One region of the Neobacillus sp. K501 genome, then DNA from elsewhere that is predicted to be linked to it. Evidence: riboswitches for the same ligand, from Rfam matches in the RefSeq annotation. Region 1 holds a riboswitch; each other region holds the start of a gene.
The links. Region 1 has a riboswitch for preQ1 ahead of ACWM35_RS17095 (QueT transporter family protein). Riboswitches for the same ligand answer to the same signal wherever they lie in the genome.
Positions count from the first base shown of each region.

Region 2: linked by a shared signal. The riboswitch ahead of queF (preQ(1) synthase) and the one ahead of ACWM35_RS17095 (QueT transporter family protein) in region 1 are both predicted to bind preQ1.
Region 3: linked by a shared signal. The riboswitch ahead of queC (7-cyano-7-deazaguanine synthase QueC) and the one ahead of ACWM35_RS17095 (QueT transporter family protein) in region 1 are both predicted to bind preQ1.

Region 1 covers NZ_JBSLYA010000007.1:264,992-269,220, reverse strand. The annotation lists gene gndA (NADP-dependent phosphogluconate dehydrogenase) at 22-1,437, shown strand; gene ACWM35_RS17095 (QueT transporter family protein) at 1,479-1,964, opposite strand; PreQ1 riboswitch class I at 1,974-2,018, opposite strand; gene ACWM35_RS17090 (hypothetical protein) at 2,139-2,633, shown strand; gene ACWM35_RS17085 (energy-coupling factor transporter ATPase) at 2,802-3,656, shown strand; gene ACWM35_RS17080 (energy-coupling factor transporter ATPase) at 3,670-4,229, shown strand, end outside.
Region 2 covers NZ_JBSLYA010000007.1:93,648-97,876, forward strand. The annotation lists gene ACWM35_RS16215 (MDR family MFS transporter) at 1-552, shown strand, start outside; gene ACWM35_RS16220 (aminopeptidase) at 876-2,108, shown strand; gene queF (preQ(1) synthase) at 2,156-2,653, opposite strand; PreQ1 riboswitch class I at 2,742-2,788, opposite strand; gene mscL (large conductance mechanosensitive channel protein MscL) at 2,926-3,327, shown strand; gene ACWM35_RS16235 (Bax inhibitor-1/YccA family protein) at 3,407-4,015, shown strand; gene ACWM35_RS16240 (RNA polymerase sigma factor) at 4,047-4,229, opposite strand, start outside.
Region 3 covers NZ_JBSLYA010000003.1:283,103-287,331, forward strand. The annotation lists gene ACWM35_RS09400 (glutaredoxin family protein) at 1-180, shown strand, start outside; gene queE (7-carboxy-7-deazaguanine synthase QueE) at 220-948, opposite strand; gene queD (6-carboxytetrahydropterin synthase QueD) at 941-1,423, opposite strand; gene queC (7-cyano-7-deazaguanine synthase QueC) at 1,428-2,087, opposite strand; PreQ1 riboswitch class I at 2,143-2,185, opposite strand; gene ACWM35_RS09420 (GtrA family protein) at 2,339-2,722, shown strand; gene ACWM35_RS09425 (YolD-like family protein) at 2,816-2,998, shown strand; gene ACWM35_RS09430 (divergent PAP2 family protein) at 3,063-3,533, shown strand; gene ACWM35_RS09435 (MFS transporter) at 3,536-4,229, opposite strand, start outside.

The sequences.
Region 1 (4,229 bases):
TTAATGAAAGGAGAGACTAAAATGTCTAAAAAACAAATAGGTGTAGTTGGATTAGCTGTAATGGGGAAAAACCTTGCTTTAAATATTGAAAGCAGAGGTTATTCTGTTGCCGTATTTAACCGTTCTTATGATAAAACGGAAGAGTTTTTAAAGAATGAAGCAGAAGGTAAGAATTTTGTTGGAGCTCGTACAATTGAAGAATTTGTTTCTTCATTAGAAAAACCGCGCAAAATCCTTTTGATGGTGAAAGCAGGGACTGCTACAGATGCGACCATCGATTCCTTAAAGCCATATCTTGAGGAAGGGGATATTCTGATTGATGGAGGAAATACGTTCTTCCAAGATACGATCCGCCGCAACAAGGAGCTTGAAACAGCTGGATTCCATTTCATCGGCACAGGCGTTTCTGGTGGAGAAGAAGGGGCGTTAAAAGGCCCAGCGATCATGCCAGGCGGAAAGAAAGAAGCTTATGAGCTTGTCCAGCCAATTTTAGAAGCGATATCAGCAAAAGTTGAAGGTGACCCATGCTGTACGTATATTGGACCAAATGGGGCCGGTCATTATGTGAAAATGGTTCATAATGGTATTGAGTATGGCGATATGCAATTAATTTCTGAGGCCTATTTTATTTTGAAAAATGTGCTGGGATTAAATGCAGAGGAGCTTCATCAAGTATTCGCGGAATGGAATAAAGGAGAACTAGACAGTTACCTAATTGAAATTACAGCGGATATTTTTACAAAAGTCGATGAAGAAACAGGAAAGCCAATGGTTGACTTGATTCTTGATACAGCCGGTCAAAAAGGTACAGGTAAGTGGACAAGCCAAAATGCCTTAGATTTAGGTGTGCCGCTGCCAATCATCACCGAATCTGTTTTTGCCCGCTTTATCTCAGCGATGAAAGAAGAACGTGTAAAAGCTAGTAAAGTTTTAACTGGACCTGAGGCGAAGCCATTTGAAGGCAATAAAGAAGAATTGATTGAGGCGGTTCGTAAGGCATTGTATATGAGTAAAATTTGTTCTTACGCACAAGGCTTTGCGCAAATGCGTGCAGCATCAGAGGAGTACGATTGGAATCTTCGCTACGGGGATATTGCGATGATTTTCCGCGGCGGCTGTATCATTCGTGCCCAATTCCTGCAAAAAATTAAAGAAGCTTATGATGGTAATCCAGAATTAGCAAACCTATTATTAGATCCTTACTTTAAGGAAATTGTTGAGGGCTATCAGTCAGCGCTTCGTCAAGTTCTATCGTTAGCAATTGAACGGGGAATTCCGGTTCCATCCTTTGCAAGTGCGATTGCCTACTATGACAGTTATCGGACAGAAACCCTTCCAGCAAACCTATTGCAGGCACAGCGTGACTATTTTGGCGCTCATACCTATCAACGTGTAGATAAAGAAGGGATTTTCCACACGAATTGGATGGAAAAATAAAAAAAGAGCTGATGCTTAAAACTAAGCATCAGCTCTTTTGCTTATACCATTTTTTCAAAGTTAACGCGTTTGTTTACAAAATACATAATTGGCATTCCGACGGCCATTACGACAAATTCACCAGCAGCCACAGTTAACCAGGTAAATAAGAATGGCAATTCAAAGGCTAGGTTTAATTCAAGCGCGATGATAAACATCGTAACTGTAAAAACAACTGTATTGACGATCATTCGTTTCCATATCCCTTTGATATAGCGAGCCGAAATAATGGTAATTGATAAGGCAATCAAAGATTGGCCAACCCCAAAAATAAGGTCATAGGCAACCATGGGTGAAAAGAATAGATTCGTTAAAAATACACCTAAAATAATACCGAATAAATATTTTTTGTTAAATACGATGAGATGGTTAAACATCTCGGATACTCGGAATTGGACATTGGTGAAACCAAATGGAGCGATTAAGGCTGAAACAGCAATATATAACGCTGCCAAGATTCCATTCCCTACAATGGTTTTAATATTCATCTTTCTATACTCTCCTTAGTTTTTTTTCGTGGGAGGATCTCGAACCACGTAAATGATCACAAAATAAAATTTTATCATCTGAAAATAAAGGTAGTCAATAAAAATATTAATAGGTATAAGTTGGATAATATTTAAGGATTTGGTCATTCTAAAAATAAAAAGGATGTCCAATAGATGGAAAATAATAAAAGGTTTTTATTAGCAATGATGTTACTACCGTGGCTGACGTTTCCGTTTTTGGGAAAAAAGGCAGTGAAGAGATTTTCCATTACGAGCTTGTTCATTGGCGTGGTGGTAGTGATAGAAAGCCTGATCGCACATAAAAGAGGTTGGTGGCGTATCTATGAGAGACTTCATCCAAAGATAATGGGGGAACTGCCTTTTATCGTTGGACCCTTTTATATTGGGGCAATCTGGATTTTGAAATTTACCTTTGGCAAGTTTCTTCGCTATTCTTTTCTCAATCTGGGGATAGATACCTTTCATATCTATGTTTTTGTAAAATGGTTAAAAAGTATGGGTATTGTTTCTTTAATCCGACTTAAAAACTATCAGGCATTAATGATGTTAACCTTTAATGCTTTGATTATGTATGGATTTCAGTTGCTGATTGATAAAAAGGTAAATCCAAAAAGACCTACAACAGTATTAAAAAGAATTTTCTCATAAATAGTAAAACCACTAGTCGAAAAATAGTGGTTTTCTTTATGTCAAAATTTGACCTTTTTCCCGATTCCATAAATAATAGTTTTCAGGGGTTCTCGAGGGAAAATATTAAATTATTTATAGGGTTGTGCAACTTTCAGAATATTACTAAAATAATAAGTGAAAAGGAGGATAAAAATGGAACCAATCATTCGTTCAGACAATGTTTCATTTTCTTATAAAATCAATGAAAAAACTTCCGTATCGGTTCTTAAAGATGTTTCCTTTTCTATCTTCCCAGGAGAATATGTAGCCATAATCGGTCATAACGGGTCAGGTAAGTCGACATTATCCAAACATTTAAACGGTCTTTTGACACCGGGCTCAGGAGATGTCTGGGTCAATGGCTTCAATACGAAGGATGAAAGCAAGAAATTAAATATCCGTAAAACAGTGGGAATGGTGTTTCAACATCCAGATAACCAGATTGTGGCGACGATTGTCGAAGAGGATGTCGCCTTCGGGTTAGAAAATATCGGAGTTCCTCGCGCGGAAATGAAAACGAGGATTGACGAAGCGCTTAAGCTTGTAAAAATGTCGGAATTTCGAAAAAGACCACCGCATCATTTGTCGGGAGGACAGAAGCAGCGGGTGGCAATTGCCGGGGTATTAGCGATGCGGCCTGATTGTATTGTCTTTGATGAAGCCACAAGTATGCTGGACAGCTTTGGCAGGCAAGAGGTCCTTCAGGTAATGAGCAAAATGAATCAAATGGGGATGACGATTATTACCGTTACCCATCGGATGTCGGAAGCGGCGGAAGCGGACCGAATTATCGTGGTCGAGGACGGTCAAATTGTGATGGACGGACCACCGCGAGAAATTTTTAAACATAAGCAAAGACTTGAGGACCTGCAGCTAGATGTACCAGAAGTAAGCCAAATGGCGGAACATATTCATAAACAATTTACTGATTTTTCAAGAGAGGTGATCAAGGAAGAGGAGCTTATCTCGGAAATCAAGAAATTTACGAAAGTTAAGACATAGGTAGGTGATTGAAATGCCGGATACAAATAGAATTATAGAAGTAAAGAACCTATCCCATACATATATGAAAGGAACGCCGATGGAACATGTTGCTTTAAAAGGGACAGACATGTACATCGAGGAAGGGGAATGCATAGCGATTATTGGCCACACCGGTTCTGGGAAATCAACATTGATTCAGCATTTCAATGGTTTGATAAGGCCGGAATCTGGGACTGTAGTCATCGACGGCGGGGATTTATCACAGAAAAAGCTTGATATGAAAAATCTCAGAAGGAAAGTAGGGCTGGTATTCCAAAACCCTGAGGATCAAATCTTTGAAAAACTCATCGGTGATGATATTGCTTATGGTCCGTTCAAATTAGGCTTGCCTTTGAAGGAAGTTCGGGAGCGAGTGAAATGGGCAATGGAGGTTGTCGGTTTGGATTTTGAAGAAATGAAAGACAGACAAACCTTCGCTTTAAGCGGCGGACAGAAGCGGAAAGTTGCCTTAGCTGGCATTTTAGCCTTGAAGCCTAAGATTCTCGTTCTCGATGAACCAACTGCGGGTCTCGATCCACGATCGCGTAATGA
Region 2 (4,229 bases), 170 kb from region 1:
CAGCTAGATTTATTATTTCCTGTTTATATGAAAGATGTCATTGAACAGCAGACCATCTTTTCCATCGGTGAGTGGTCGTTTACGGTCAAAGGAGAGCAAGCCTTTGGAATTGTTCTTGCTGAGAACGGATTCCTCGTTGCCTTACTAACCGTTATGGTAACGAAATGGATGGATCAGTTCAAAGAGCGGAATGTTTTTGTTCTTTCGTCTGTGGTTTATGCGATATCGATTGTTCTCTTTAGCCAAACTCATTGGATATGGGGATTCATTTTAGCGATGGCTGTTTTCACATTTGCTGAATTAATGGGCGCTGGTATTCAACAAAGCTTTGTTAGTAAACTAGCACCTGAACATATGCGAGGGCAATATTTTGCAGCTGCGTCTTTACGATTCACCATCAGTAGAACCATTGCCCCCTTATCTATTCCCTTAACCGTCGGGATCGGATATGGATGGACATTTTTTGTACTTACTCTACTTGCACTAGCAAGCGCCGCAATTTATTGGCTAATGTTTCACTTATTTGAAAAGAAATCAGCGATGGGATCCTAAAAGGGATCCTTTTTTCGTTCAAAAACTTTTTGAAAAATTGTACTAAATTGTTCACATTTATGTCTTTTAATATTATAATTATGTTGTAGAGGTTTTCTATTATAAGGACGGTGGTATAGGTGGAACTATCACATTTTATGTCTCCTACTTCATTATCAGGTATTATTACATTTCTAGTATTATTTTCTGCAGGTGTTTATTTTAATATAAAAGTATACGGAAGCAAATTACAGTAGAGAGCGGAATCTCTACTATTTTTTTGGCTTTTTTTCTATAAAAAAGTTACAATTAACTACGAAGATTCTGACAAAGGAGATTTTATCATGAGTGAATTCAAAAAGAACCTTGAGAAATACGCTGAACTGGCCGTAAAGGTTGGAGTAAATATTCAAAAAGGGCAAACATTAGTGGTTACGGCTACTTTGGATGCAGTTGGCTTTGTCCGTCTCGTAGTTAAGAGTGCCTACGAAGCTGGTGCGAAGAATGTGGTTGTAAACTGGAATGACGACGTCGTATCAAGAACAAAGTACGACCTTGCCCCAGATGATGCCTTCAATGAATATCCTGTCTGGCGTGCCAAAGAACAAGAGGAATTAGCTGAACAGGGTGCTGCCTTTATGTCCATTGTTTCTGCAAGCCCTGACCTATTAAAGGGTGTGAATCCTGACCGAATTGCCAATTTCCAAAAAGCAACTGGAAAAGCATTAACTAAATTCCGCCAAGCTATCCAATCAGATAAGGTTAGCTGGACGGTTATTGCCGCTGCATCTCCTGCTTGGGCTGCCAAGGTATTCCCTGATGCCCCAAAGGAAGATCAAGTTTCATTACTTTGGGAAGCCATCTTTAAAGCTACTAGAGTGGACGTTGATAACCCAGTAGAAGCTTGGAAAAAGCATGATGAAACTCTTCATGAAAAAGTACACTATTTAAACGAAAAGCGTTACGCAAAACTTCATTATAGAGCACCAGGAACCGACTTAACTGTCGAACTCCCGAAAAATCATATCTGGGTGGGAGCCGGCAGTGTAAATGAAAATGGTGTTGAATTTATGGCCAATATGCCGACTGAGGAAGTATTCACTGTTCCTTATCGAACGGGTGTAAACGGAATCGTTGCGAGCACAAAGCCGCTTAGCTATGGAGGAAATATCATTGACCGTTTCTCGATTACATTTGAGAATGGAAAAATTGTTGGTGTGAAAGCCGAAGAAGGCGAAGAAATACTTAAGCGTCTGGTCAATACTGACGAAGGCTCCCATTATCTTGGGGAAGTTGCACTCGTTCCTTATCATTCACCAATTTCCCAATCAAACATCCTTTTCTACAATACCCTGTTTGATGAAAATGCCTCAAACCATTTTGCGATTGGCAGTGCCTATGCATTCTGTATTGAAGGCGGCAAAAAAATGTCTCCTGAAGAGCTTAAGGAGAATGGACTCAATGAAAGTATTACCCACGTTGATTTCATGATTGGTTCGGCGGAGATGGACATCGATGGTATTACAGCAGATGGCAAGGTTGAACCAGTGTTTAGAGGCGGCAACTGGGCTTTTTAATAGTAAAAGAGCAGCTCCTATAAATAATCGAGCTGCTCTTTTCCTTTTTATCGGTTATCAATTTTTTCAGGGTACAAATCATGATTCATTAAGCGGTGATCGGCCATTTGCTCATATTTTGTTCCCGGTCTGCCGTAGTTGCAGTACGGATCAATCGAAATTCCACCTCTTGGGGTGAATTTACCCCATACTTCAATGTACCGTGGATTCATTAATTTAATTAAGTCATTCATGATAATGTTCATGCAGTCCTCGTGAAAATCTCCGTGATTACGGAAGCTGAAAAGGTAAAGCTTAAGAGATTTACTTTCAACCATTTTTTCATCAGGAATATAGCTAATATAAATAGTGGCAAAGTCTGGCTGCCCTGTTTTTGGACAAAGACTTGTAAACTCTGGAAAGTTAAATTTTACGAAATAATCACGGTTGGGGTGTTTATTATCAAACGCCTCTAAAACATCCGGAGTATATTCAAACAAATATTTTGTCCCTTGATTTCCTAGTAGTGTAACACCTTCTAATTCTGCATCCGTTCTTCCTGCCATTTAATAATCCTCCTAATTTTCCGTATCATAGGAGACGGTCCTTTCTAAAAAACAAAAAACCATATCCTAAGGATATGGTTGAATTCTCCATTCCATAGTTTTTTATAGAGGGTGTCCGCTATGAACCTCTCCCGTACATACAGGTAAAATATTTAGTAACATAGTTACTATAAAAAAGAAACTGCTAACTGTCAATCGTCCAATTGTTGGATTGAACTACGATCATCCTATAGTGTACAATTGACAAAACTATTTACCGGAGGTTTATCATTATGTTAAATGAGTTTAAAAAATTTGCGATGCGTGGAAATGTTATTGATCTCGCTGTCGGGGTTATTATCGGCGGCGCGTTCGGAAAGATAGTATCCTCTCTTGTAAACGATGTTATCATGCCTTTAGTTGGATTACTTTTGGGAGGCGTTGATTTTAAAAGCCTTGCCATAACCGTTGGCAAAGCAAAATTAAGTTATGGCCTCTTTCTCCAAACCGTTGTAGATTTTTTAATTATTTCCTTCTCGATTTTCCTATTTATTAGATTCCTCAATCGCTTCAAAAAGAAAGAGGAACCAGCTAAAGAAGTAGTACAGGCTGATAAAAAAGAGGTATTGTTGGCGGAAATTAGGGATTTATTGAAAGAAGAAAAAGATTTTTCGAGAAAAAATGAAACATCTTGACCCTCAAATCGTATATTCTATATATATATTAATACTTTTGAGGTGAAGAAAATTGTATCCACAAACATCAACTGAATTTATGCCATCCGTTTTAAGAACGTTTGCCCTTTCTCTTGCCTTTGCGTTTCTTGGAACAATGGCAGGTATGTTCGTACCGCCTAGTTTATTTTTACCATTGGCTATCCTAGAAGTTGTCATGCTGCTGGTAGTCATCTTCTTTAGAAGAAAAAAGGCGATCTCTTATACGTTCTTGTATGCTTTCACTTTTATTTCTGGGATTACGCTTTACCCAATTGTTGCCTATTATGCAGCGACGGCTGGAGCAAATGTCGTGATGATGGCATTCGGTACGACAACGGTTGTATTTACGGGAGTAGGAGTTTATGCGGCAAAATCGAAGAGGAATTTCTCATTTTTAGGTGGATTCCTGTTGGCAGCTTTACTGGCTTTAGTAGCGATTTCCATTTTTAATATTTTCATCCCATTAAGCAGCACCGGGATGCTTGCATATTCCTTCATCGGAGTTCTTGTCTTTAGTGGTTATGTCCTATTTGACATCAGCCGGATGAAGCATTATGGGGTAACAGCAGAAGAAGTACCATTAATGGCATTGAATCTATACTTAGACTTTGTTAACCTTTTCGTCAGTATCTTACGGATCTTTGGAATCCTATCTAGTAAGGATTAACAAACAAAAGCCGGGTTTTCCCCGGCTTTTTCTATGCCAATGATTGCAGTTTCGGACGCAGGCGATCCTTGGCTCTTTTAATTCTTGTTTTGACGGTTGAGATTGGGAGATTACTTTGCTTCGAGATTTCAATCAGGGTGAAATCTTGGTAGTAATATAAATAAATTGGATATTGATAGATTTCTGGCAAATCCTTAACCTTCTTTGCCATTTG
Region 3 (4,229 bases), on a different contig from region 1:
TTAAAGGATAAAGGTATTGCATTCGAAGAAAGAAATATTCGTGAGAATTCACAATATTTGAATGAAATCGTGGAATTAGGGGCTTCAGCGACTCCAGCAACCGTTGTCGAAGATGAAAATGGATCAGAGGTTATTCTTGGTTTTAATCAAGAACAATTGGAAAAAGTTTTAGGGCTATAAAAGGTAAAAAACCTCCAAACAATGGAGGTTTTTTACCTTTTATACCCCCCGTTTATTGCCCCAAAGTAAGGTGTGGAGCTGAGGTAGAACTTTTACATGATTAAGCTCCTGATCGAGCATGACTTTGTCGATTAGGCTTTCGTATTTTTTTAACAGATGAATGAGGAGCTCTTGATCATTTACTGTTGTGGTATCATCATTTCCTACCTGGAGGAAGAAAGGTATGTTTGGATAACGAAGATGAACCTTCTTGGCATACTCGTAATCATGGTCATCAAATACGACAACCTTTAAACTAATGTTTTGTGGAGCTTCACTTTTTTCAAGCTTTCCAATAATATCGTCTAACACATCAAATTCAGTTACCATTCCCGATGACGGAGGTTTTGGTGAGATGGTTAATTCATCAATCTCATAAAACCATTCCTGCCACCTGCTCCCCTGTGTTTCCAAACCAATCTTAATCTGATTCGCTTTTAGGATTTCGGTCAACTCATTTAAATTTTTCAATAAGGCCGGATTCCCGCCAGAAATCGTCACAAAGGAAAAATGATTGCCGCCAATTGTCTTTAGCTCTTGCCAAATTTCTTCTGCGTCCATCATACAAATATCATTTTTTCCAGAACCATCCCAGGTGAAGGAAGAGTCACACCAGCTACAGGAATAATCACAGCCGGCTGTTCGTACAAACATCGTCTTTTGACCAATCACCATTCCTTCACCTTGAATCGTTGGTCCAAAAATTTCCAATACGGGCAGCTTACTCAAGTTCCATCCACTCCCGTCTTGCTTCGGCATAGCTTGTTGGGGTTTCGTATAAGCGAACAAATTCTACCCTAGCCCCATGGAATTGTTCCTGTCTTTCTTCCTGCTCCAACGCCTCTGTCATTTTTTCATAAATCCAGACGACCATGTTTTCTGCGGTCGTATTCATCGGCGGTAGTGTTTCATTCAGGTATCGGTGGTCAAGGTGAATTTCAATTTCATTTTTCCAAATGTCCTTAATATCGCCAAAATCCATCATTAAGCCACGTTCATCGACAAATCCACTTATGCCAAAGATCACCTTATACGTGTGCCCATGAAGATTCTTGCATTTCCCTTCATAACAATGTAAATGGTGTGCTGCATCAAAGGTAAATTCTTTACTGACAAGTACTCTTTTAGCATGATATTTCAACTGATTACGGTTGATACCTTCATCTATTTTCTGGAGTTTATCGACAATTCGAAATCCATACATATGCTTACAACCCCTTCCGAGAAGCTAAATATTGGTCGAGGCCTCTTTTTCTTAAGACACAAGATGGGCATTCACCGCAGCCGTCCGCAATAATCCCGTTATAACAGGTTAATGTCTTTTCTCTCACAAAATCTAAGGCATTCAACTCATCAGCTAGCTGCCAAGTTTCAGCTTTATTTAACCACATTAATGGTGTGTGAATCACAAAGTGCTGATCCATGGATAGATTTAAAGTGACATTTAAGGATTTGATAAAAATATCACGGCAATCAGGATAACCGCTAAAGTCGGTTTCACAAACACCCGTAACGATATGCTTTGCCCCAACCTGACTAGCTAACACACCGGCAAATGACATGAATAATAGGTTACGACCTGGAACAAACGTAGATGGTAACTCACCATCTTCCCCATCTTTTACTTCGATGTCTTGACGCGTTAAGGCATTAGGAGCAAGCTGGTTTAACAATGACATATCTAAAATATGATGCTCTACGCCAAGTTGACTTGCGATATTTTTGGCACACTCGATTTCAGCGGCGTGCCTTTGATTGTAATCAAATGTTACGGCAATGACTTCCTCAAAACGTTCCTTTGCCCAAAATAGACAAGTTGTACTATCCTGTCCCCCGCTAAAAACGACGACAGCCTTTTCTTTTTTCACAATGAAACTCTCCTTTTAAACAGAAAAAACAGCACTACTAAAGAAAGCAGTCCTGTCCTCCTTAGTTTTTTTCAGAGGGTAGCTAGAACCTCTACCGCATATCGCGGAATTTTTTATAAATTTCCTCCATCATTCTACCCTTTTTTATTGTTTTTGTCGACAAATGATTTCTGTTTCATCTATCATTTTCGAATTTAGCAATTTTAGATATAATATTGTTTATATCATTTGCATCAAGAAAGGTAGCCTATATGCTTTTAAATAAAGATATTTTGATGAAGTTTATCACGTATAGTTTCGTCGGTTTTATTTGTACACTTATCTATTTTATTTCCGTCTTTATATTTGTAGAACTATTCGACAAAGACCCTGTTTATGGATCAACCATGGCGTTTATGATCATGACCGTTTTCTCGTTTCTGTTAAACATCAAGTATACCTTTGGGGGGTATTTCACCTTTAATAAGTTATTCCGCTTTATCATTGTTTCTATAATCGGATTTATCCTAAATTTTGGAATTATGTACACAGTCTGTGAAGTACTGTCATTTCATTATTCAATTGGTGAATTGGTTACCATTTTGGTGATCCCGCTCGTCAATTTCACGTTAAATAATTTTTGGACATTTAAATAGATCTTAATGGATGCTTTACATCCCCTTCATACTATCTTAAAGTTCCTCACTTATGATGAGTAGGTAAGAATAATAAAAAAAGGGATGATAAACATGTATTTAAAGAAGCTTTCCGAAAATAGATTAATAACGATTGAATATTTTTCCAATGGTGCTTTACAACGCTTCAAAGGTCGTGTGTTTCGCTTGAATTTATTGGATCAGATTCTTTGGTTAAGAGATGAAAAACAAAAATCCATTGCGATCCATTTATCCTGTATTCGGCAAATACAGTAATGATCCAGATTAAAAATCTCTGTTTTTCATATTCTAAAAACAGATTAAATTTTGGAGGGTATCTATGTTTTTATCCGGTCCTATTTTGGCTGCACTTTTAGGAATGCTGATTGCACAATTTGTAAAAATTCCGATTCATTTTTTGACCACTCGGGAATTAGATTGGAAGCTGATGTTTAGCACAGGAGGAATGCCAAGCTCGCATACAGCAACGATAACTTCCTTAACCACTGTGATAGGAATGTTAGCGGGCTTTAAATCAAATGAGTTTGCGATTTGCGTCGTGGTTTCTGCCATTGTCATGCATGATGCCATGGGTGTCCGCAGACATGCCGGCTATCATGCAGAAATATTAAATACTTTATTAGCGGATTTTAATCAGCTGATTGAAACATTAAAAGACCCGAATTTGAAGAAACCCGAGTCTAGAGAAAAATTAAAAGAATTGTTGGGCCATCAGCCGACGGAAGTATTTTTCGGAGCAATTACCGGTATTATTGTTGGCATATGTACCTACTATCTTTATCCGTTTTAACCCTACTTACCTGCAATGACTTTCTGTTTGAAGGAATGATTTAACACGCTGGAATTCCAATACGCCATTCCCATTGCGCCTAACAATAATAATCCTGTGACAATAAACACCATTTGGACGGGGAAAATTCCACCAAGATAGCCGCCGATCATCGGACCAATCATCCCGCCAAGCTGGGTAGCGCTTTGGTTTAAACCAAAGGCACGTCCTCGAAAATCTTCTGCTGTCGTCTTAACTACAAGACCATTTAATGCCGGGAAGACAGCACAGAAAAAGATTCCAAAAATAAAGCGAGTAATCGAGAATCCCCAAATATTACTGAAAATTACCTGGGCGATCATGCCGATCCCACCGCCCAATAAGCCGATGAAAAGAACACGTTGAAAACCAACTTTATCTGACCATTTCCCCCAATAAGGGGCAAAGATGGCACTGGCAATCCCGGGCAGTGAGAAGACAATCCCCGCTAATAAGGATGCATGTGCGGTTGAACCGCCCAAATCAACGATATATAGCGGTAGAACAGGTTCAATTGTCAGGATTGAGCATGCGGTCACACAGGTTAGAGCTAGGACTAGCATGAAGGGTCGATTGGCTAAGGCTAGCTTGAAGTCATTTCGGATTGAACCAGGGTCCTTACTTGGCGTGAAGTTTTCCTCTTTTACCCAAAATATGACGAGGAGAGTTGACACGAGC